3 regions of the Chryseobacterium sp. T20 genome follow, and region 3 is predicted to be linked to each of the others. Evidence: riboswitches for the same ligand, from Rfam matches in the RefSeq annotation. Region 3 holds a riboswitch; each other region holds the start of a gene.

Region 1 (8,062 bases), on a different contig from region 3:
CGAAGCTCACCTTAACTATTCTTAAAAGCTTTAAAAATCTTAATGGTTCAATTATCATAAAGCATGAAAAAAGAAGATCATTTTTCACGGTACAGCCGACAGATATTTATTGAAGAAATAGGATTGGAAGGACAAAAGAAAATAAAGTCTTCCAAAGTTCTTGTCATCGGGGCCGGAGGTTTGGGGAGTCCAATTATACAGTATTTAGCTGCTGCAGGAGTAGGAACTTTGGGCGTTGCAGATTTTGATCATGTAGAACTTCACAACCTGAACCGGCAGATTATTCATACTGAAAACAGAGTAGGAGTATCCAAAGTGAAGAGCGCTGAAACATTCGTGAAAGAACTCAATCATCAGATTACATTCATAGGAATTGAAGAAAAAATCAATGATGAAAATGTTGAAGAAATTATTTCCCAATACGATATTATTATTGACGGTTCAGATAACTTTTCAACAAGATATCTGGTGAATGATTCCTGTGTGAAATTAAAAAAGGCCTTGGTTTATGGAAGTATCTTAGGATTTTCAGGACAGGTTTCCGTGTTTAATCATAATGGAAGCAAAAGCTTAAGGGATATTTTCCCTGAACCACCTTTCGATGAAGACGTACCGGATTGTGACAGTCTTGGCGTCCTGGGAGCTCTTCCAGGAATGATAGGTAGCATGATGGCTCTTCAGGCATTAAAAATTATTACGGATCTTCCGGTGAGTGTTAATCAGCTAACTTTGGTGGATACACTGGACTGGAGGTTTCAGACGATAGATTTCTGATGTAAATGTAAACACAAATGTCACTAATATTTTCACCAATAACACCATTTTACTATCAATAGGAACGGGCTTTAGCCCGTTTTACTTTTATAAAACCATCCATTGGCTTTAGCCAAAACCTATTCTGTACAAAAAAAATAGGTGGTAAAATAATTACCACCTATTTTATTCTATTACAAAGAAGAATTACTGTGCCTGCTGCATTACGCCTCCGTTATCCTCTTTTTTAGTCTGGTTCAGGATATTTGGATCCTCTTTTGCCAGTTTATTTCTTGTCGGAATTTTATAGTTGATGGAAAATCCGAAATTTCTCGTATCATATTTACTGCTGATCATCACAGGAGTTCCTGATGGTGGATTAGAACGTACCTGCATCATCTGTCCGTTGAAAATATCATTCGCAAAAACAGAAAGCGTCAGACGATTGTTCATAAACTTTTTCGTCAACGTAATATCAAGCGAGTTGTTGAATGGTTTTTCTGCGGTGAAGTAGAAATACCCTGCCTTGGGAGTCAGATAGCTGTAATTGGCTGTCATCTTGATGTCTTTAGGCAAAAGAATCTGAGTCATAATATTGAAAATCCAGAACCCTTTATTATTCAGATTGTCGATATCATGTTTCTGATAACCAGCATATAAGTACATGAAATTAATTTTATCGGGATTGAAATCAAACTTCATAATTTCGCTCAAAGGCTTGCTGAAAATCATAAAAGGAACTGGTAATCCCACATTAAAGTTGTGAATTTTCATATTCGAAATGTTCACCTGCTCGTTGTAAAGTTTTCTTCCGTCTTTTCGGATGATCTGTGCTACCTGATTACTTGCCGAACTTACACTATATCCGATAAATGCATAATCAAAAGCTGAAATTTTCAACTCATAATTATCAAAAATAGTAGGCTGTAGATTCGGGTTACCATTTACTTCTGTACTTGGTCCTGAGAATGTTACGTTATTCGGGTTCAAAGCAGAAATACTTGGTAAGCTGATTTTTCTGTTGTAATTCGCAGCAACATACACCTGATTCATCATGTTGTACTGTATACTCGCGTTCGGGAAAAGTTTAAACTTATTGAAAGGAATCAAATTAGCCTCCACCAATTTTGCATCTTTATCGAAATACCTCGTTACTCCTGAAATATCATAATTTTCAGCGCGGGAACCCAATGTGAAGTCAAACTTTTTCAATTTAGCCTGAAATTCTAAATAAGTTGAAGCTGTTTGTCTTTGATATTCAAGATTGGTTAAGCCAAAACTTTCCGTATCATAATCCTGTTTCTCATACAAACCTCCGAAGCTTACTTTTCCGCCATCAAGAAGTTTGATCGGCTGGGCATAATCTACTTTGAAGTTGGCAATATTCATCACCGATTTATTGTTCAGAATATCTTTTAAACCATTTGTAGGGCTGTTAATAGGTAAATAAGGTGCGGCTGCAAAATTACCGTTCTGGAAGAAATTATCCTGTGCAAATTTACTGTCCGATCTTGTATAACCCAATTGAAAGTCCAGTTTCTGAGATTTGTCTGCAAAACGTTTCTGGTACGTTACTACAGCTTCCTGTCTCAAACTATTGGTGTGAGCAACATCTGAAGACGTATAAAAAGCTTCTCTCAAATCCTTTGGATTATTCTGAAAAGGTAAATCTCCATGACCATCACTTAGAGTATAGTTGTCATTATTGTTGTGATAAATATCGTAGTTCAATAATAATCTGTCCTGCCCTAAATCAAAAGTCAATCCGGATTTGGCAAAATATCCACGTGCATATCTGTCAGTGTGACTCGTTAAAAGTTCATCCTGCTGGCCATTCAGCATACTTTCGCGGTAATTTTGACCAACGTTCAGCTGCCATCCGAAATATTTATTTCTTGCATTTAAGTTAACAGAGTTTGTGGTTCTGTTTCTGAATTTATCATAATTCGTGAAAGAATAATTTCCAGAATACGTAGCGGTTAAATATTTATTAGCATTTTTGTTGGTGATGATATTCATAATGGCACCTCCGGAAGTAGCCGGAAACTCTGCTCCTGGTTGGGTGATTACCTCAATTCTTTCTACAGAATTGGCAGGCATCCCTTCCAGAAAGGAGTTCAATTCATTGGAGGTAATATTCAGAGGTCTTCCGTTAAGATATACTTCCAGCATTTTTCCCTGATACATCATCCCTGCGATATCAGTGGATACCAGTCCCGGAAGTTTTTTTATTCCTTCCAGAACATTTCCGTTATTTAGCTGAGGTTGCTCGGAAAAGTCAAAAATAGTACGGTCTGCCTTTTGTTCAACGGCTTTTTTAGTTTTGGTGATGACTACCCCTTCAATTTGTTTTTCCTGTGGTTTATTATTTTTTTCTTGTGAAAAAACAAAAACAGAGCTTAATAAAGATAAAGCGAAAATCGTTTTTTTCATAATGTTTTTTACTGATATCCGGTTAGACGCTGAAAAACAGAATTTGTTACGGTAAAATTGTGAAAATCGAAAAATTAAGCTGAAATTTTTTTTATTTCCGAAATAATTATATCTTTGCCGGGTAATTATCAAGAATCTCTAGATGGGATAGCAACCTGCAAAAACAAGCAAGGTGCTGCAATCGATAAGCCGGATCTTCCGGAAAAAATGTTTATCATTCTATCATTATCCCATCTTGAATTTTTGTTTTAAAGTTAAAATCAATGTTTAAAGACAAGGGAAATCACATTCCATCAGTAATTTTTTATTCTTCAGATCATGAAGTGAGTCTTCATTATTCTGATATGTTTTCATGCCATTTCTATATGCGCATGTGTTGTTGCTGCTAGCACTTTCTATTTCTAAAAAATAATACAAACATTCCGGACGTCACTGGTAACCTTACATTTTAGGGTTACAGGATTTATATTGCTTAAAAACAATTTTTAACAACAAAAAGTAAACAACAATCAACATGCATAATTTCAAAAAAAGAATATTTGTCCCTTCTATCGCGCTTATTTCAACATTTTATTACGCCCAGACGGACACTTTACAATCTAAAAAAATAGATGATGTGGTCATCCTTGGATCAAGAGGTTCCGGAAGATCATTAACGGATACGCCCGTTCCGGTAGATATCATCAACATATCAAAAATTTTAAAACAAAGTCCGACTAACAATATCAGCCAGGCTTTAAATTATATTGTCCCTTCATTTTCATCCACCTCACACACCGTTAACGATGGAACTGACTTTGTAGATCCTGCTCTTTTAAGAGGATTAGGCCCGGATCAGGTCTTGGTTTTACTCAATGGGAAAAGAAGATATCAGTCTTCATTGATTAATGTTACGCTTACACCGGGAAGAGGCTCTGTAGGAACTGATCTTAACGCGATTCCGGCCTTTGCTTTAGAAAAAATTGAGGTTTTAAGAGACGGTGCTTCTGCTCAATATGGTTCTGATGCCATCGCAGGAGTTGTTAACCTCGGACTGAAAAAGAGATTAGGACTTTCCGGACAAGTGTTTCTGGGAGGATACGCATCGCCTGTTGCCAATAATTTCTCAGGAGGAGTGGATGGACAGACGATTTCTGTAGACCTTAATTATGGAGCGAAAATAGGAAAATCCGGATTTATTAATGTTACGGGTTCTGCTCAGTACCGCGATCCCTATTCCAGAGCCGGAGTGAGGGAAGGAGATATTTACAATGCTTATAATGCTATTAATTACAGAGCATTGCAGGATGGAGTTAATATTGATGGCTTGTATAAAAATATTACGAATACTTCCAATACTCAGCAGATTATCAATACAGTAAAACAATATGCAACTAAGGTGGGTTATTTTGGATCTGATTTCCAGTCTCAGATCTCAGGGGCAAACAGTATTTCTGACCTTCAAAATATATTAGGTAAAGATTTTACGTCTCAGGAGCTTAATTACCGAGGATTGGAGAGAAAAGATTTCAGTTTGAGAGCGGGACAGTCTAAATTACAATCCGGGCAGCTTTTCTTCAACTCTGAAATTCCTGTAAATGATGATTGGAAAGTGTACTCATTTGGTGGGTATAGCTACCGCCTTGGAAATGCCGGAGGATTTTACAGACTTCCGAATACGGAAAGAAATATCAATGCAGTGACTCCCAACGGATATCTTCCCCAGATTGAAGCAGCGGTAAATGATTATTCTCTTGCTGCAGGAATCAAAGGGAAATGGAATGGCTGGAATGTAGATTTCAGTAATACATTCGGGAAAAATACCTTTGGCTTTGGAGTTGTCAATACATTTAATGCTTCTTTGACGGACAGCTCTCCAAGAACCTTTGATGCCGGAGGATCTGAGTTTTCACAAAATACCGTCAATCTGGACTTCTCCAAAAAATATGATGTGCTGAAAGGATTGAACCTTGCGTTCGGTGCTGAGTACCGACATGAAAACTATAAAGTAAATGCCGGAAAAGAAAATTCTTATGCTTCTTATGATATTTATGGACGTGTGGTAACGGCTAAAACTCCTGAAAATGAGAAAGTAACCGATTTCTTCGGAAATATAAGACCGGCTGGAGCGCAGGTTTTCCCAGGATTCAGTCCGGAAAATGCCGTTTCCGGAAACAGAAACAGTGTTGCTGCTTATGCTGATGCAGAGTTGGAAGTCACTGACGGATGGCTGTTGGAAGGTGCTTTACGATATGAGAATTATTCAGACTTCGGATCTACATTCAATTATAAACTTGCAACCAATGTAAAACTGGCTCCCAATCTTAACTGGAGAGGTGCTGTTTCTACAGGATTCAGAGCACCTTCATTAGCTCAAATCTATTATAGCTCTACTTCTACACTGATTCAGCAGGGAAAAACTACACAGGTTGGTACTTTCAGGAATAATTCTGAAGCAGCACAGGCACTGGGTATTCCTAAATTAAAACAGGAAACTTCACAATCCTATAGCACAGGAATTACTTGGAAGATACCATCGTTAAGCCTGACGTTCACAGCAGATGCTTATTTAATAAAGATTAAGGATAGAGTAGTGCTTACGGATCTGTTTTCCCGTCCGGATAAGGTCATAACTTCTGATGATCAAGTGCTGCAAAATGCTTTTGATCTTGCACGAGCCAGTTCTGCAAATTTCTTTGCCAATGCTGTAGACTCTCAGACAAAAGGGTTGGATATTACCATCTCTCAGAATTCAAAAATATCATCAGGGGTTTCCTTGGAGAATAATCTGGGAATCAACTTTAATCAGACCAAAAGAATCGGAGATATTCATGCTTCCCCTAAATTGGTAAGCCAGATTGATAATTATTTCTCAGAACCCAATAGAGTGTATTTTGAAGAGGCTGTCCCCCGCGTAAAAGCTACCCTGTCCAATACTTTGAGGGTTTCCGGATTTACTTTCCTATTACGTAATTCTTTCTTTGGTAAAGTGACCGATGCAGATGTTTTGGATGCTAATTTTGACGGAGTAACAGGAAGTACAGAGCATTTTGTTCTTAATAACCGCTTTGTGACAGATTTATCTGTAGGATATGATTTCAATAAAAATATTTCGGCCACGATCGGGAGCAATAACATCTTGAATATTCTGCCTTCTAAAAGCCCCAATATAAGCTCGTTAACTGCTGATAATCAGTTTGTGTATTCCAGACAGGTTTCCCAGTACGGTATAGGAGGAAGGTTTTTATTTGCCAGAATTGAATTCAGGTTCTAAATATTAGCGTGATTTATAAATTATTTAAACAAAAAAACAGAGCAGTACACTCTGTTTTTTTTATATATATGATCATGGTTATCTCAGGGAAAATTCCCTGTGCTTAGCTTTTTGCAGTTATTGGGCACGGTTTTTTTCTTCAAAATTGACTGCTCTGTTATTTGATTTTACTTTCTGATTCCCAAAATTATAAGTGATGCTGAGTGTCATTCTTCTGGCATCCCAATAGTTGTTGAATGACTGTGTGTTATCAGTAAAATACATATCAGCCCTCAATCCGGACTGTCTGAAAATATCGCTTACGGAAAGATTGACCTGAAGAGCCTTTTCTGCAAAGCTCATTTTGATTCCTGCATCCAGACTTGCTGTGTTTTTCACAGAAAAATATCCATCTCTGGAAGGAAGATTATTCCAGTAGTTGACAAATAGCATGAATGTCTTAGCTTTATTCAGCTGGAAGGTATTGTTCAAAGAAAAATAAAATGACTGTCCATTTTTAGCAACCAGATTGAATCTTGTAATCTGAGTTTCATTATAGCTGAAGGAGGTAGAGATATTACTTTCCCAGATTTTGAAATAGGTGTCCGTATAATTGAGGTTGATTCCGTAAACATTCTGATTATAATAGTTTTCATAGGTGCTCACAAGGTTAATCCCATTCAGAAGGGAAATTTGGTCAAAATTATTCGTTGTTCTCTGATAGTAAAGATTAGTAGAAAATTTACTTTTGAAAATATAATTGAATTCAATATTATGATTGAAAGATGGCTGCAGAATTGGATTTCCTGTATAATACGTATTGGGATTAGAATACCATCGGAACGGATCTAAAGCCCGGAAGTAAGGACGGTTGATTCTTCTTGAATAATTAATACTGAACTGATTGTTTTCATTGGCTTTATAAGATACATAAGCTGTAGGGAAAAACTTTCCGTAATTATTTTCTGATTTTGATTGGGTAGTAGGAGAGAAGCCGCTGGTTTGGGTATATTCATAGCGGAGTCCTGCCTTCACAGACCATTTTTCACCAAGGTCCTTACTGGCACTGATATAACCTGCATAATTCTTTTCATGATAATCAAAAAGATTACTCTTTGCTGGATCTATGATATAATCTCCATTAGTGAAATTAAAATATCCAATATCCGAATTATTAGAAAACTGGCTGTATTTCGCACCTGTTTCCAACTGGATTTTTTTGAAATTTAGAGTTAAGTCTGCCTGTCCGGAGTATATTTTGTAATCTACAGAAGAGAGATTTCTAACGATCTGAGTGGCATTACTGGCAACATTTTTTGTTGTAAAATTAACTTCAGTATCGGGTAAATTGCCATAATAATTAGCTCCGAAACTAAGTTTATGCTCACCCAGTTTTTGATCAAAATAGAGATTAAGCATTTGGGTGGTAAAAGGAGAGCGATGCTTTGAATCTGTCTCTGTTTGTAAAGTAGACGTACCATCTGTAAAGTAACTTTGTGCTGAATTGATATCCATATCGGTATGTCCCTTTGTAATATCATATACCAATCCTATATTGGAATTTTTAGAAAGAGAATAGTCAAAATTGGCATTCAGCCCCAGTCCGTCATTCATATCCCTTCTGTCATTTTTGCTGACAGAAGA
Region 2 (8,062 bases), on a different contig from region 3:
GCCGCAATCATGACCTTCTAAATTAATGCCCTCACTCAACAGAAAAATCAGATTAAAGCTTGACTTCCCCTCCAGCATATGAGACTTGAAGGATTGATCAGGACACAGGTCTTCCTGCATGATGATTTTGATGTCCTCGGATATGAACAAATGTCCACTTTTTGATTGACTCCTCATACAACACATTTTTACAGCCATGGTACAACTTCTTAAGATAAAAGTCCTTCGCAGGATAACCAAAAGTTCGAAAATGATAACTCGGGGTTAATTATGTGAGGTACTTTTGCGCAAAATTAAATTAAATTTAGAATAATTAAAAATAATATTTCATATGTTTAAAGATTTACATTTTGCAATTCAGAAAATCAGAACGGGATTAGTACTGCTAACCGTTGCTGGAAGCTATATGTATGCCCAGCAATGGGAAAATGTTGGAGGCGTTCAGGATGTATCTGCAGGAGGAAGCAGTTTTAATAATCTTGTTATTGATAACTCAGGAAACTATTATCTGTCATATTATGATGTTTCAGTAGCTAAAGGCTCTGTTCAGAAATTTAACGGGAACTCATGGTCTTACTTAGGGGGAACACCCGGAGTTACTACAGGAACTGCCACTTACAACTCATTGTCTATAAGTCCGAACGGGAACAGTATTTATTATACCAATCAGCTTGGTTATCCAGGCTCCGGGATGGAAGTCCGTTTATTTACAGGCTCTTTATGGTCTCAGCTTCCGAATGCTACAGACAGCTCGGTAAATTATCAGGCTTCTGCAGTATCTTCAGATAATATTATATTCACTTATGGATCTTACGGTTCCGGAACTGTAAAAAAATATTCCGGAGGTGCATGGGAACAGGTAGGAAATGCAGGCTTTTCAGGAGGTGCTGAATTTGCTGAAATGGTCATAGGGACCAATAATATGGTGTATACCTGCAATGTTTCCGGAGGGATAAAAGTATATCAGAACAGTACGGATGCAAGTTCAGGACAAAACTGGAGTTTGGTAGGAGGAGCCGCGGCTGATGCTTCTTCGTCAGGGGAACAGTACAATGCTGATATTGCTTTAGATGGTGCAAATAGAATCTATGTAGCGTATGTTTCAAACTCTGCAGGAGGAAAAAAAGTGAATGTCAAGAAATTTGACGGAAACTCCTGGGTGCAGGTTGGAAATGCCAACTTCTCAGAAGGAAGAGTACAGCATGTTGCGTTAGCCGTAACAGAATCCGGAAAACCTTACGTGGTGGCCAGCCGTTTTGAAAATGATGACTTCCTGAGAAATACGGTTTATAAATTAGATGATTCGCAAAACTGGGTTCCTTTTGGAGGAGATTTTGTTTCAGATGGCGAAGCAAAATACAATGATTTAGCGATAGATAAGGCACAAAATTATCTTGTTTTGGCTTATTCCGACAATACAACAAAGGTGAAAAGAATTTCTCTGAACCTTAATCCACAAACATGCAGCAATACAGATCCTGGAGCCAATGTAGGTGATGTTGGCTGCGTAAGTTTTATGTATCGTGGACAACAGGTTGCTTATACTACGGTAAGAGGAGCAGATGGAAAAATCTGGCTTCAGCAGAACCTGGGAAGTACACAGGTGGCTTCATCAGTAGCGGATGCCAATTCTTATGGAGATCTTTTCCAATGGGGAAGATGGGATGACGGACACCAGCTTAGAAACTCTCAGATTGTACAGGCACCATCTCCTAACACTCCGGAAGGAACAAGTACCACTGTGGGAGCTTATGTTGCAGGATCTCCGGCATGGTGGGCAAATTTTGCCAGTGGAGATACATGGAATGGGACATCACTTGCAGATGTCAATGCTTCTGCAGGTATAGATCCTTGTAAAGCAATAGGAGCAGACTGGAAAATGCCTTCTCAGGCAGAGTGGACAACTTTAATAGGAGCAGAAAGTATTTCTAACCCTACAGCTGCTTATAACAGTCATCTTAAATTACCTGCCGGAGGTTACAGAAGCTCCAGTGATGGGAACTTTACTTTCGTAGGGCAAAGAGGGTATTTCTGGAGCTCTGATACATCAAGTTTAGGAGGTAAATATCTGTATATCGGATCCACGATTGCCAATCCATCTGCTGGTGCTATGAGAGGGCAGGGTGCTTCAGTAAGATGCATCAAGCCTACCTCTTCTTTGAGTACTTCAGAAACCAAACTGAATCAATCTGTAATTGGAATGTATCCTAACCCTACAAAAGGAATTCTTATGGTTAAAGCTGATTCAGGGATTGAAAAAGTAAACGTTGTGAACGCAGTAGGACAAAGAATGAATGTACAGTTCTCGGATAATCAGATCAACATGACTGAACTTCCTTCAGGATTGTATATTGTAGAATTAAAATTAAAGAATGGGCAATCCATTTCTAAAAAAATTATAAAAAATTAAGCGAAATTCAATACCAAAGATTTTTGCCAAAAGGAATTAGTTCATTACAATTACTTTTATTGGAAGGCTCATGAAATTTCATGAGTCTTTTTTATTTGGTTTTTTTTCAAAAAATGGGAATATTTCCCGAAAACTGATTAAAAGTAGCTGATATGAATAAAAAATAACACTATATTCGATAAAAAATAAGACATGAGAAAATTTTATTCCGTTGTTTTTCTGCTGATTGCAATGTACGTTTTTGGGCAGATTAATTATACAATTTCTCCCAATCCATTCAATGAAACAGATGCCATTACGCTTACGGTTCCTGGTGATCAGATTGACGAAACGGCCTGGGGAATTTCCAATAATGCCATTTATATGTGGACCTGGTCGTTTGACACCAATTATCAGAACAGTCAGGATTGCCCTACCAATGGCAGCTGGAATAATTCCAATGATTTGAATAAGTTGGTTTATAATGCTGCAACAGACAGCTATTCACTTACTTTTACCCCAACTGCTTTCTTTGGAAGAACAGGAATCGGAAGGTTCGGATTTTTATTAAAAGATAAAACAGGCTCCCATCAGACATCACCCGACATTTTTGTAAACGTAGGGACTTTAAGTTTAAATCTTACCAATCCATTGGCCAATAGCCTCACTACTGTTCCTGTCGGGAATTCTATCAATATTACAGCTACAGTCAATACCAATGCAACATTTCAGTTAAAAGCCAACGGAACTGTTGTCAACTCTACGACAACTCCTTCACAATCGTATTCTTACAGTTACACAGTTACTCAGGATGTCAGTATGGAACTTGTAGCTACACAGGGAACCAATTCTAAAACGGCCACATTTATCTTACAGATTCCTAGAAATGTAGTTTCTGAAGCAATACCGAACTGGATCAGACAGGGAATCAATTACCACCCGACAGATCCTACCAAAGTGGGATTGGCGCTATATGCTCCGGGGAAAAGTTTCGTCCATGTCATCGGAAGTTTCAATAACTGGGCAGTGAATGACACGTATTTAATGAAAAAAGATACCGCAAATCCTGATCTGTACTGGATAGAGCTCAATGGAATTACTCCTCAGCAGCTTTATACCTTCCAATACAGAACCAATGATTTGAGGAAAGTAGCAGATCCTTATTCTCCACAAATTCTATCTTCTTACGATGATCAGTGGATTTCAGCTTCTACCTATCCGAACTTACCAGCATTTCCTGCCGGGCAGGGTTTTGAAGTCTCAACATTTAAAACCGGACAGACCGCTTATAACTGGCAGGTTACCAATTTTCAAAGACCAGCAAAACAAGATCTGGTGGTCTATGAATTATTATTGAGAGACTTTACACAGGAAAAGAACTGGCAGTCACTGATTAATAAAATCTCGTATTTAAAGAACTTAAAAATCAATGCCATAGAATTACTTCCGATCATGGAATTTGACGGAAATCTTTCATGGGGCTATAATACTTCTTTCCATTATGCATTAGACAAAGCTTATGGAACTCCGGAAAAATTCAAAGAATTTGTAGATCTATGCCATCAGAACGGAATTGCAGTCATTCTGGATGTCGCGTTTAATCATGCTACAGGACGTTCTCCTTTGGTAAGACTTTGGAATGTAGATCCGGATGGTGATGGCTATGGCGATGTTGCACCGAACAATCCTTACTTTAATCAGGTCCCGAAACATTCATACAATGTATTCAATGATTTTAACCATACAAGCCTTTCAACGCAATATTACGTTGAAAGATGTCTTCAGCAATGGCTTACAGAATATCACATAGACGGATTCCGTTGGGATTTAACAAAAGGATTTACACAAAGCTGTTCTGAAAATGATGAAGCCTGTACCAATGCCTATCAGCAGGACAGAGTGGACATCATGAAACACTATGCCGACAGACAATGGGCCATTGACCCCAATTCTTATATGATCTTCGAACACCTGGGAACAGATGCAGAAGAGCAGCAATGGGCGAACTACAGAATCGCAGAAGGAAAAGGGGTTATGCTTTGGAATAAACAGACAGACCCTTACAATCAGAATACAATGGGATATCAGGAAAACAGCAATTATGACCGCATGAATCACAGTCTTCACGGCTTCACCAATATGAGTGCTGTAGGCTATGGAGAAAGCCATGACGAAGAAAGACTGATGTTTAAAAATCTTGCATATGGTGCAGTTAACGGAAGTTATAATGTGAAAGATCTGAATACCGCTCTTGAAAGAATGAAAACTTTCGGGGCAACTTTCTTTACCATTCCCGGTCCGAAAATGATCTGGCAGTTTGGAGAATTAGGATATGAATTCAGTATCAACAGATGTGCGAATGGTACTATCGACAGCGGATGCAGAACCGATGAAAAACCTGTTGCATTCACTTTAGGATATGATACCAATGCAAACAGAAAGGCAGTATATGATACATGGGCTAAAATCATCAACATCAGAAATACCCATCAGGTTTTTAAATCTAAAACCTACAGTATAGAATCCAATAACCTTGCGAATGATCCTACCGGGCTGATCACAAGAATTTACGTGTATGATGCTGCTATTGCCACGGGAATAAAGAATGTGGTTGTATTAGCAAATTATACCACTTCCGCACAGAATGTTATCCCTTATTTCCCTTACATAGGTCAATGGCAGAATCTGATGGACAACAGTATTTCAAATGTAGCTTCCACAACAGCTCCAATCACTTTACAACCTGGGGAATTCAGAATCTTTGGTAATTACGCGGGTGCTTTGTCAACAGCAGATGTCAATGCCGCCAACAAATTATCTCTTCAGATTGCAGATAATCCGGTTCGAAACGGAATAGCTAAACTCGTTTTCAGTAAAGCAAAAAATGGTGAGATTTCAATTTTTGATATGACCGGTAAAAGAATGGATTCTTTCAAACTGGATAAAGAAAACGGTACCTATGAAGCCAAAATCAATTATCCGGCAGGAACTTATCTGATTCAGCTAAAATCAGACACAGGAATAGCCATTCAAAAAATGATGATTCAATAAAAACGAATTATGAATTTGTTGATTTGTAATATTTTGAACCATTAAGGGCTATTTGAGAAGTAAAGTGTAGTTAAGATGGATCATTCTGATTTTTAAGCTTAAAGCGAAGCTTATCTTAATACTCTTAAACTCTTATTAAACCTTAATGGTTCAGAAATAAAAGCTTAAACAAGTTCTATAAATAATAAAAGGCAAATTTGCAGATCAGCAGCTTTGCCTTTTTTTTGTACATTTAAAAAAATAGTCTACTTTTGCAGTAGATTTATCAAGAAAGGTGGAGGGATTTGGCCCGATGAAACCTTAGCAACCTACACAGTTCCAGAAGTGTAAAGGTGCTAATTCCAACCCTTAGGGGGAGATAAGTGAAGTCAATACTCTATATGAATTCCATTTCTTGAAGTCTTGTGTATCTGCGGAAAGATCCGTCAGATTCGTATTATTAATTGGCAAGAACAAAAATGAAAAAATTAAGCACAGCTGTATTATTGCTTGGGGCAATTCTGGTCGCTGCTCAGGAAAGTGAGGAAAAAGGAAAACAGATCGAAGATATTATCATCGTCGGAAACCGTAATGTCAAAAGAACAAAGCTGGAGACACCTGTTCCTGTAGATGTAATTAATATCGATAAAATCCAGAGAAGCGCTCCGCAAATGACTGCTCAGGATCTCCTGAACTATGTGATTCCATCGTTCAATGCAGTGAGACAGTCTGCTTCTGATGGGACAGAACATATTGACCCTGTTACTTTGAGAGGAATGGGGCCTGATCAGGTTCTGGTTTTGCTTAACGGAAAAAGAAGACATTCTACATCATTGGTCAATTATCAGAATACGGTAGGGAATGGCTCTGTAGGAACAGATTTGAGTACCATTCCCGTCATTGCAATTGATAGAATAGAAGTGTTAAGAGACGGAGCTGCTGCACAATATGGTTCTGATGCCATTGCAGGAGTAATCAATATAATTCTTAAAAAAAATGCCGGAGCTTCAGCAAGCCTTACCTATGGATTAACCGGAAGAAATGATGGTGATACTTACCAGGCAGGAGTTAACTATGGAACCTCATTAGGAAAGAAAGAAGGCTATATTAATCTTTCATTACAGCTAAGTCACAGAGGAAAAACCACAAGAACGCAAAATCATGACCTGGATATTTTCGGAGATAATTTTGCTTATGAATTTGCTGGTGATGCAGAAGCCGTAAAAGCTGCCAGAGCCGTAGATGATGCAGAAATTGCAAAAAGAGGATTAACACGTGACGATTTTAATTTTCAGATCGGAGATGCCCAAATCAGACAGGGACAGCTGTTTTTCAACTCAGAATATCCTTTTAATGACAATTTTAAACTGTATTCTTTTGGAGGATTCAGCATCAAAGAAGGAAATGGCTTTGGTTTCAGAAGGCTTCCGAGTGAAAAATCTAATGTCGTTTCATCCATTTATCCGAATGGATTTCAGGCTACTCTGGCCTCTCAGGTATACGATGTTTCTTATGCGGTAGGAGCGAAATATAATGTTAACGACTGGTTTTTTGACCTTAGCAATACCTTTGGAAGCAATACCTTCAATTATAATGTAAACAATACGAATAATGCTTCTTTGGGAGCAAAATCTCCAACCCGTTTTTATGCCGGAGCGCATAGCTTTCTTCAAAATACCGTTAATCTTGATGTTTCCAAAAATATAAACCGTTTCAATATCGCCTTCGGAGGAGAATTCAGATTTGAGCAATATCAGATCAAGGCAGGTGACGAAGCATCTTATACCCAATATGACGTCAATGGAAATGTGGCCACTGAAGGATCAACAGTGCTTGGTGCGGGCGGATCTCAATCTTTTATTGGGTTTTCTCCCAATAATGCATTGAAGAAAGACAGACATTCCACCGCAGTGTATGCAGATGTTTCCTATGATTTAGATAAAAAACTGAATATTGATGCAGCGGCAAGATTTGAAAACTATTCAGATTTTGGAAATACTCTGAATGGAAAGCTTGCGGTACGATATGAATTTGTAAAAAACTATGCGGTAAGAGCTGCAGTTGGAACAGGATTCAGAGCACCATCATTGCAACAGCAGTATTTTAATAACTCTTATGCTGATATTTCTACTTCCGGCGAGAAGATTGTCACAAAGGGAATTTTTAGCAATGACAGCAAAGCCGCTGAAATTCTTGGATTTGATAAACTTAAACAGGAAACTTCTGTCAATGCAAGTGCAGGATTTACTCTGAGACCCTTAAACAATTTGACAGTTACCATAGATGGATACTGGATCAAAGTAAAAGACAGAATTGTAATCACCAGCAATATTACCGATGAAAGATTAGATCAGTTTAAGGTAGAAAGCGGAAGATTTTTTGCCAACGCTATTGATACCGAAACAAAAGGAGTTGATGTTGTAGTAACCTATGACTGGATTCTTGGCAAGGGAAAATTAAATATCAATCTTGCCGGAAACTATACGGAAACTAAAATCACAGATTTCCATTTTCCGGAAAACTTAGGAACGCCTCAGGATCAGTTTTTTGGTCCGGATCAGATCAACATCATTGAAACCCTGTCTCCCAAAACAAAAGCTTCATTAGGATTAAATTATGGAATCGGGAAGTTCAGTTTTCTCG
Region 3 (8,062 bases):
TAAAATCCCTTTTTCTCAAAGATTTCAATATATGGATATAGATCAATTGACTGTTGATTATTTCTTATTAGATAAATCATTACAGGAAGGAATAGATAATATTTATAAAATATTAAAGCCAATTTTCAATAAAAAGATTATAATAAAATAAATAAAATATGAGAGTTTTAATTTTAACATTCATTTTTTTTCATGGTATATTCCTAGGGCAAAATATTTGTGAAAAAGACTTTTTATATGAAAACTTAATCTATAAAAATAACAATATTGATCTAAAAGAAAATTACAATAGCTCAACTGGTGAATACTCGTTTGTATATTGTGGCACAGAAGGAGTACAAAGAAATATTAATTTTAATGTAAAATTAACGAATGAAGAAAAAGAAAAATTTAAAAAAAGCTATTTAGATTTAAACATTAATAATAAAGTTTTATGTACTGAAGTTAGAGCTGATAAACTATTCGCTATAACTTCTATAAGCTATAATTTTAATAAAAAACAAGAATGTGCAAAGAATGATAAAGAGAAGGCAGATGTATTATTTGTCAAAAGTTTATTTTTAGAAATAATAAGAGAAAAAAAAGAATATAAAGAAGCACTATATTGGAAATTCATAAAAAGATAGAGGGCTTTTGAGGATTACTTAGTACCTTATATTTGATGTACAGTAGCCAAGGGTTGTAGGAGCAATGATAGTTGCAAGAATGTATATTCTGAAATTTTTGGTAATCGGCACATAGATTTATTCTCATTTTTGAGACAAAAGGTTTGTATTTCTTATTAGGTTCTCTTTAATATTTCTCAAATTCCTGTAGCACTTGTTACAGGAGTTTTTATTTTACTCCGATACACAAAGCCTCCCGATTTTGGGCCAATTAAAAATAATCCTTTTAAAGACGCTGCAAAGTCGAGAGGTAAAGGCTTCATACATACCTCATCTTGTTTTGTAATTTTACAATATTATTTTTGAGAAAACGGCTCTAAACATTTTAGATAACTATGTTTTAATAAAAAAAATATTAATTCCAACATCATGGAATACCAACCCATAATAAATGTAAAAATTATGATTTTTTTTTAGCAACATGCATTATCATTTTTTCATGTACTTCCAAAATTAAGGAAGGTGCAGAAATGACTATATACAATGAAACAAATTCTGATATTTTTATCATAGACAAATTTCATTTTGATAATACAGACATTTCCAAACCCTTTGAGATATTTTCATATGGTTATGCAGATTCCAATATAAAGGAAATCAAGCCTTACTTAAAACCCGAATATGTTACGATGTATACCAACAAAACATTATTTTTTCCTTTAGGAGATTATGATAACAATAAGGTTTATAAGAGTTTAATATTTTATTTTATTAAGAGAGAGAATCTGAGGAAAACCAAACAGGAAATACTCACCAATAAATTATATGACAGTATAGATATAAGCTTAAAGAAGTTCCATCAGGAAGGAAGCGATAATCAACTACATGTAAAAGAAAATAAGCTTGAATTTAAAAATAATCAATAAAAAACCACCGCAAAAGCAGTGGCTTAAAAAAATCAATCTAATTATGGACTAAATCTTATAAATTCGGGTTATTCTCAAATTCTCTCTGAGGAATACTGAATAAATAATAATTACTGTTGGGTACAAAAGCAGATTTATCCGGGAAATCAAGAACAGAATGTCCTTTACCATCTACTGTTTTCACAGTTCCGTCCGGTGTCGTTACCTGAACTTTTATCGGTTTTCCATCTGCATCTACAAATGGTTTTCTTACTACTGCACCCTGCGTTCTGATGATATCTGAAAGAGAGAAACCTTCTCCGAATAATTCTTTTCTTCTTTCAATCAAAACTGCATCTACTACTGCATTTTGTGCTAATGAACCATTATAAACATTAGCATTTCTGGCAGATTTCAACTGATTCAATACTGCTACCGCTTGAGAAACATTTCCACTTCTTGCTTCGGCTTCAGCTTCAATCAGATACATTTCCGCAGCTCTCATGTAAACAATATCTGCAATAAGAGTTGGTTTAAACTTAAACTTTGCATACCTCAGCAATCCTTCTCTACCTTTCTGTCCATCCCACGAAAACAATTGAGATCTGATATCATTAGTATCAAAAAGGTCTTTAAAATAAGGATCCGCCATAAAGCTGTAATAATAACTTCCTGATGAAGATACATCCAGATAGTGGAAGGCATAGCTCGCATCAGATTGTTCTTGTGTCTGCCCGTGTCCCCAGATCCATTCTGCATTGTTGATATCATTGAATCCATCCTTATATTTTTCCGGAGCCATCAAAGGGAAACCTTCTCTTGCAATTTTCGCAGATGCTGAAGCTTTACTCCATTCACCTGTATTCAGGTAAGTTCTTGCCAAAAGGCCGTTCACTACAGCACGGTTGATCTTATCTTTATTATTTCTTGTATAACTTTTCAACAGGTTATCAGCATCCGTAAGATCACTTTTAATCAAAGTATAGATTTCTTCAAGACTTGCTCTTTTCTTCCCTACCGTACTTGTTGTGGAAGGTTCAGTATAAATAGGAGCTGTCAAAACTGATTTATCTTTCAGGTAGCTGAACTGATAAAAACTGGCCAGATTCAGATAACAGAAAGCACGTAATGCTTTTGCCTGCCCTTTCACCTGATTCTTTTTCTCCTGGCTTCCTTCTGTTCCATCAATTCTTGTAATAACATTATTCATATTATTGATGGTAGAATATAACATTGTCCAGATAAATAGCGGGCGGCTAGCTGTATTGTTCACCATCTCTGTGAAAGCATAGGTAGAAGCAAAACCATACTTATTGGTCAGCACTGCTACATCACTTCCCATCGCATCACTGGCTCTTAAAACGGTGGAATAACCGATATTGGCATAGGTTGTTCCATCATTATTAAATTTCGCCCAGGTACCATTCACCACTGTTTCAGCACTTTCAGCGGTTTTAAAAACTTCCACGCTGTTGGCTTGATCAGTGGGTGCGGTATCCAAATCATTTTCACAGCTTGTCAACGACAAAAACCCAATAAGTGCTAATGATATGTATTTTAATTTTTTCATTGTTTCAATTTTAAAAGGTTAAAGAGTTGCCTGAAGACCAAAAGTGATGGTTCTCATTGCAGGATATCTGTAGTACGTCGTCCCGTCCAAAGCCTGCTCAGGATCCATTCCTTTGTGTTTATAGAAGGTGAGAAGGTTTTCTGCCTGAATATAAATTCTGAACTTTTTCAATCCTATTTTCTCAAAATAATCTTCTGGAAGTGTATATCCTAAGCTTACATTTTTAAGTCTTGCATAAGTTCCGGAGTAAAGGAACCTTGAAGAGGTTGAGGTCCAGTTATTTGTTGTTGTACTTAGTCCCGGAACATCTGTATTAGGATTGTCCGGAGTCCATCTGTTCAACATTTCGGCACTCCATGCACGTCCTCCCGCACTTCCGTTATGCATAATGGAAGTATAGTCATTATCCAGAATTTTCCCTCCGATTTTGAATGTCAGTAATCCTGAAAAATCAAAATTCTTATAGGTAATGCTTGTACTGATTCCTCCTGTCAGTTTCGGCAATGCAGAACCTTGTAACAGTTTTGTCGCTTTTGAATATTCTGAAGTCGTTCCTTCCACTGAGTTTCCGCTGGCATCAGTAGTAACTGTTTTCCACAAAGGTTTTCCATTACTTGGGTCTACCTCAGCCCATTCCGGAATAAAGAAATCATATACAGAACCTCCTACAGTTAATAGCTTTGTTCCTACCACAAGTGAACCTCCAGGCAATTTGGTTACCTTATTGTTTAAAGTACTTAAGTTCACATCTACATTCCATTGGAAATCATCATTCTTAATAGGTGTTGTGAATAATGAAAATTCAAACCCTGTATTCTGAATCGTTCCGATATTCGCCGGATAATCGCTGATCCCCAATGATGGTGCCACCGGCATGTTAAACAGAAGATCCTGGCTTTGTCTTTTGAAATATTCAATATTACCTTTAATTCTGTTATTTAGAATAGCGAATTCCAATCCTACGTTTAAGTTAAGGTTGGTTTCCCACTTTACATTATTGGTAGATGTTTTTTCCAGCGTTGTTCCGGGTTCTCCACCAAGACTGATAAATCTGTATAGTTCCTGATACGCATAATAAAGCGGCTGCCCGTTGGGTCTAAGTAATTTATCATTCCCCTGACCTCCGTAGCTGGCACGCAATGTCAATTGATTGAATACATTCAGACTTTTAATAAATTCCTCGTTTGAAATCTTCCATGAACCTCCTACTGACCAGAATCTTCCCCATCTGTTATCTTTTTCAAATCTTGAAGAGCTGTCCGCCCTTCCTGATGCAGATAAGAAATAAGTATTGTTATAATCATACTCTACTTTCCCAAGGAAGCTCAATAAACTTAGTTTGTTGCTGTTCCCGCTGAAACTTCCTAATAAAGAAGCCGCATCCGGTTCATAATAGTAAGGCAGTGAGAACTGACTTCTTGTTCCGGAAATCGTCTGATAATCGTATTTGTAGAATTCATGTCCTGCTAATGCATTCACGTGGTGCTTTCCAAACTTTTTATCATACGTCAGAATATTGCTGGTTGTATAGGAAAGTGTTCTGGTATTGGTTTTCGTCACTGAACCCCCAATTTCAGCACCTTGTCCCAACAATGGATTTGAATAATAATGACCATTATAATTCACCAAATCAACTGAGAAGCTTGTTTTGAATTTCAATTCAGGCAAGAAAGTGAATTCCATGAATCCTTTTCCTGAAAAGTTATCTTCTTTATTTTCGTTTTTATCTAATGGCAAAGTTGCAGCCGCATTCTGATTCTGAAGTGCATTTGTGGGTCTGTATTTTCCAAAATCATAAACCGGGTTTCCATCAGCATCTAAAATGTAAGTTCCGTCAGCATTTCTTTCGTAGTAAGGATAGAACGAAGGAATAAACCTTGCGGCATTGATGATATTACTCGCCTTGGAATCTGAAGAAGTAGGAGCCTGCTGAACACTGTTTGTATAATTTAAGTTTACTCCAACATTCAACCATTTTTTAACTTCAGAATTGATCTTTAATCGGGTATTGTATCTTTTATATCCTGATTCAATCGCCATCCCTTTATCATCCAGATACCCTAATGAAAAGAAATAATTGCTTTTATCACTTCCTCCACTGATATCAAGATCTACCTGATTTCTTGAAGCCACTCTCTGTAAAATATCTCTCCAGTCGTCATTCCAAAGTGGCGATGCACCTGGTAATAGTTTTCCATCTGTTCCTACCGGTTTTGGGTAAGCAGTTCCATAAGGATTGATTCCAAGGGTAGAAACAAGATTATCTGTCGCCATTTGTGCAGCCTGCTGAGAAGAAACTTTCCCGGACTGATATCCGTTTCTTAATGCTTCCCAGTATAATTGAAAGTACTGATCTGTGTTTACCTGTTCATAATCTTTGACTGCTCTTCCGGAGAATCCCTGACTGATGTTAAAATTAACTCTGGCCTCTCCTTTTTTACCTGATTTTGTAGTAATGATAATAATTCCGTTGGCTCCTCTTGAACCATACAAAGCACTTGCTGTAGCATCTTTTAAAACACTGATAGATTCAATATCGCTTGGGCTGATAGAATTCAGGTTTCCATCGAAGGGAATCCCATCCACTACGTACAAAGGATCACTGGAAGCACTGATGGAGCCAATCCCTCTGATTCGGATGGTAGAAACAGCACCGGGCTGTCCTGATGCACTGGTCGTTTGAATTCCTGCAACCTGTCCCTCCAATGCTTTGGTAATATTTGTTACGGGTCTGTTGTTGATCTTATCACTGGAAATGGTGGCTACGGAACCAGTATAGCTGTTTCTTTTAGCTTTTCCGTAAGCTACCACTACTACTTCATCAATCTCTTTTTCATGAAGGCTATCTTTTTTCGGCTTGGAATTCTGTGCATTCACACTGGCCACTCCTAGAAAAAAAGCAGCAACCGGAGGTATCCAAGCTTTAGAATTGAATAAATTTTTGCTAATCATAATCAATTTTATTTATCATATATTAAAATTTAGCCCTTTGCAGAAAAGTCAACAAAGGGCATCGATAAATACGATAAACCAAATGCTTATTTTTCCTTAAAAGGCTGAACGTAACACCTTGCCCCACGGGTAGGTTGTCAAGATTTCACAGGGTCAGTTCCCTCCATCTTTCTTTATAAGCCGATCGAAATATAATTGCAAAGCTAAAAACTTTTAGTCTACAAAACAAGTAGACTTATTTATTTTTCATGATAAATTTTCAAAAATTAACGTAATTTTTTAATAAAATCCATTACATTAAAGAGTTACAAGCTTTGCCACTTTCTTAGACATGACAAATATCATTATCAATAATTCAATACAACAAAATCAAATCTGTCCATAAATTTTTGATCGTTAATTAAAAAAAGTTTTTAATTTTATAGTATGAAAGTTTTGATCATCAATGGCCCTAACCTCAATCTGTTAGGCACAAGAGAACCGGAAATCTATGGAAATGTTTCTATGGAAAGCTATTTGGAAAATTTAAGATCCGAGTTTCAGGCTCATGAATTAAAATATTACCAGTCTAATATTGAAGGAGAACTTATCAACAGACTTCAGGAGGATGATTTTGATGCCGTAGTAATTAACCCGGGAGCTTTTACCCATTATTCTTATGCTATTGCTGATTGCTTGAAAAATATTCGTAAGCCAAAAGTAGAAGTACATATCAGTAACATTTATAAAAGAGAAGAATTCCGACAGAAATCTGTAACGGCAGCCAATACTGATGCGGTTTTATCTGGTTTCGGAATGGATGGATATAGATTGGCCTTATTGAGTTTGAAGTAAGTTTTCTTACTTATACTTTTCCCACGAATTGCACAGATTTTCACAGATCTTTTTGTCTAAATATCAACAAGGAATCATACAATAATATCTCTAAGGAAAAAAAATAAAAAAGCCTCATCGATGATGAGGCTTTTTGTATGTTGATTGGTAACTATTAGATAGTTTGTTCCTGCAATTGAGGTCCTGAAGCTACTAACTTCTTCCCTTCTTCAGTATCACAGTACTGCTCAAAGTTCTTGATGTATCTAGAAGCAAGATCTTTTGCTTTTTCTTCCCATTCTGAAGTGTTCTCATAAGTATCTCTAGGATCTAAAATACCTGTAGAAACGTTTGGCAATTCAGTAGGAATTTCAAGGTTCATAATTGGAACCTGAGTTTTAGGAGCATTGTCAATAGAACCGTCAATGATTGCATCAATAATTGCTCTTGTATCTTTAAGAGAAATTCTCTTTCCAGTACCATTCCAACCTGTGTTCACCAAATATGCTTTAGCTCCGTGCTCCTGCATTTTACCGATCAATGTTTTAGAATACATTGTTGGGTGTAGTGTAAGGAATGCTTCACCAAATGCAGGTGAGAAAGATGGTTGAGGTTCTGTAATTCCTCTTTCAGTTCCGGCTAATTTTGAGGTATAACCGCAAAGGAAGTGGTATTGAGCCTGATCTTCATTCAGGATAGAAACCGGAGGAAGTACTCCGAATGCATCCGCTGAAAGATAAACAATCTTCTTAGCATGACCTGCTTTAGAAGGCAATACAATTTTGTTGATATGATAGATTGGATAAGAAACTCTTGTATTCTCTGTAATAGACCCATCTGTATAATCTGCTACTCCATTGTTCACAACAACGTTTTCAAGAAGTGCATCTCTTTTGATCGCTCTGAAAATATCCGGTTCTTTTTCTTCTGATAAGTCAATTACTTTAGCGTAGCATCCACCTTCATAGTTGAATACTCCGTTATTATCCCATCCGTGCTCATCGTCACCGATAAGGTATCTTTTAGGATCTGCTGATAAAGTAGTTTTACCTGTTCCTGAAAGCCCAAAGAATAAAGCAACATCACCTTTTTCTCCTACGTTGGCAGAACAGTGCATAGAAGCCATCCCTTTTAATGGAAGGTAATAGTTCATCATAGCAAACATACCTTTCTTCATCTCACCTCCGTACCAAGTACCTCCGATGATCTGTAGTTTT

What was found. A riboswitch is a leader RNA that binds a small molecule or an ion and turns the genes downstream of it on or off. The one in region 3 is predicted to bind S-adenosylmethionine.
Region 1: linked by a shared signal. The riboswitch ahead of ACMA47_RS15345 (TonB-dependent receptor plug domain-containing protein) and the one ahead of ACMA47_RS09385 (SusC/RagA family TonB-linked outer membrane protein) in region 3 are both predicted to bind S-adenosylmethionine.
Region 2: linked by a shared signal. The riboswitch ahead of ACMA47_RS14995 (TonB-dependent receptor plug domain-containing protein) and the one ahead of ACMA47_RS09385 (SusC/RagA family TonB-linked outer membrane protein) in region 3 are both predicted to bind S-adenosylmethionine.

Annotation. Positions count from the first base shown of each region.
Region 1 is NZ_JBLFDU010000006.1:155,273-163,334, forward strand. Features, by position in the region: gene ACMA47_RS15335 (HesA/MoeB/ThiF family protein) at 64-774, shown strand; gene ACMA47_RS15340 (outer membrane beta-barrel protein) at 961-3,186, opposite strand; SAM-I-IV-variant riboswitch at 3,307-3,404, shown strand; gene ACMA47_RS15345 (TonB-dependent receptor plug domain-containing protein) at 3,701-6,439, shown strand; gene ACMA47_RS15350 (TonB-dependent receptor domain-containing protein) at 6,557-8,062, opposite strand, start outside.
Region 2 is NZ_JBLFDU010000006.1:79,395-87,456, forward strand. Features, by position in the region: gene ACMA47_RS14980 (helix-turn-helix transcriptional regulator) at 1-177, opposite strand, end outside; gene ACMA47_RS14985 (T9SS type A sorting domain-containing protein) at 332-2,410, shown strand; gene ACMA47_RS14990 (alpha-amylase family glycosyl hydrolase) at 2,603-5,440, shown strand; SAM riboswitch class I at 5,700-5,805, shown strand; gene ACMA47_RS14995 (TonB-dependent receptor plug domain-containing protein) at 5,899-8,062, shown strand, end outside.
Region 3 is NZ_JBLFDU010000003.1:178,981-187,042, forward strand. Features, by position in the region: gene ACMA47_RS09360 (RHS repeat-associated core domain-containing protein) at 1-151, shown strand, start outside; gene ACMA47_RS09365 (hypothetical protein) at 159-626, shown strand; gene ACMA47_RS09370 (hypothetical protein) at 803-928, opposite strand; gene ACMA47_RS09375 (hypothetical protein) at 1,136-1,531, shown strand; gene ACMA47_RS09380 (RagB/SusD family nutrient uptake outer membrane protein) at 1,587-3,080, opposite strand; gene ACMA47_RS09385 (SusC/RagA family TonB-linked outer membrane protein) at 3,099-6,032, opposite strand; SAM riboswitch class I at 6,116-6,214, opposite strand; gene ACMA47_RS09390 (type II 3-dehydroquinate dehydratase) at 6,459-6,866, shown strand; gene pckA (phosphoenolpyruvate carboxykinase (ATP)) at 7,021-8,062, opposite strand, start outside.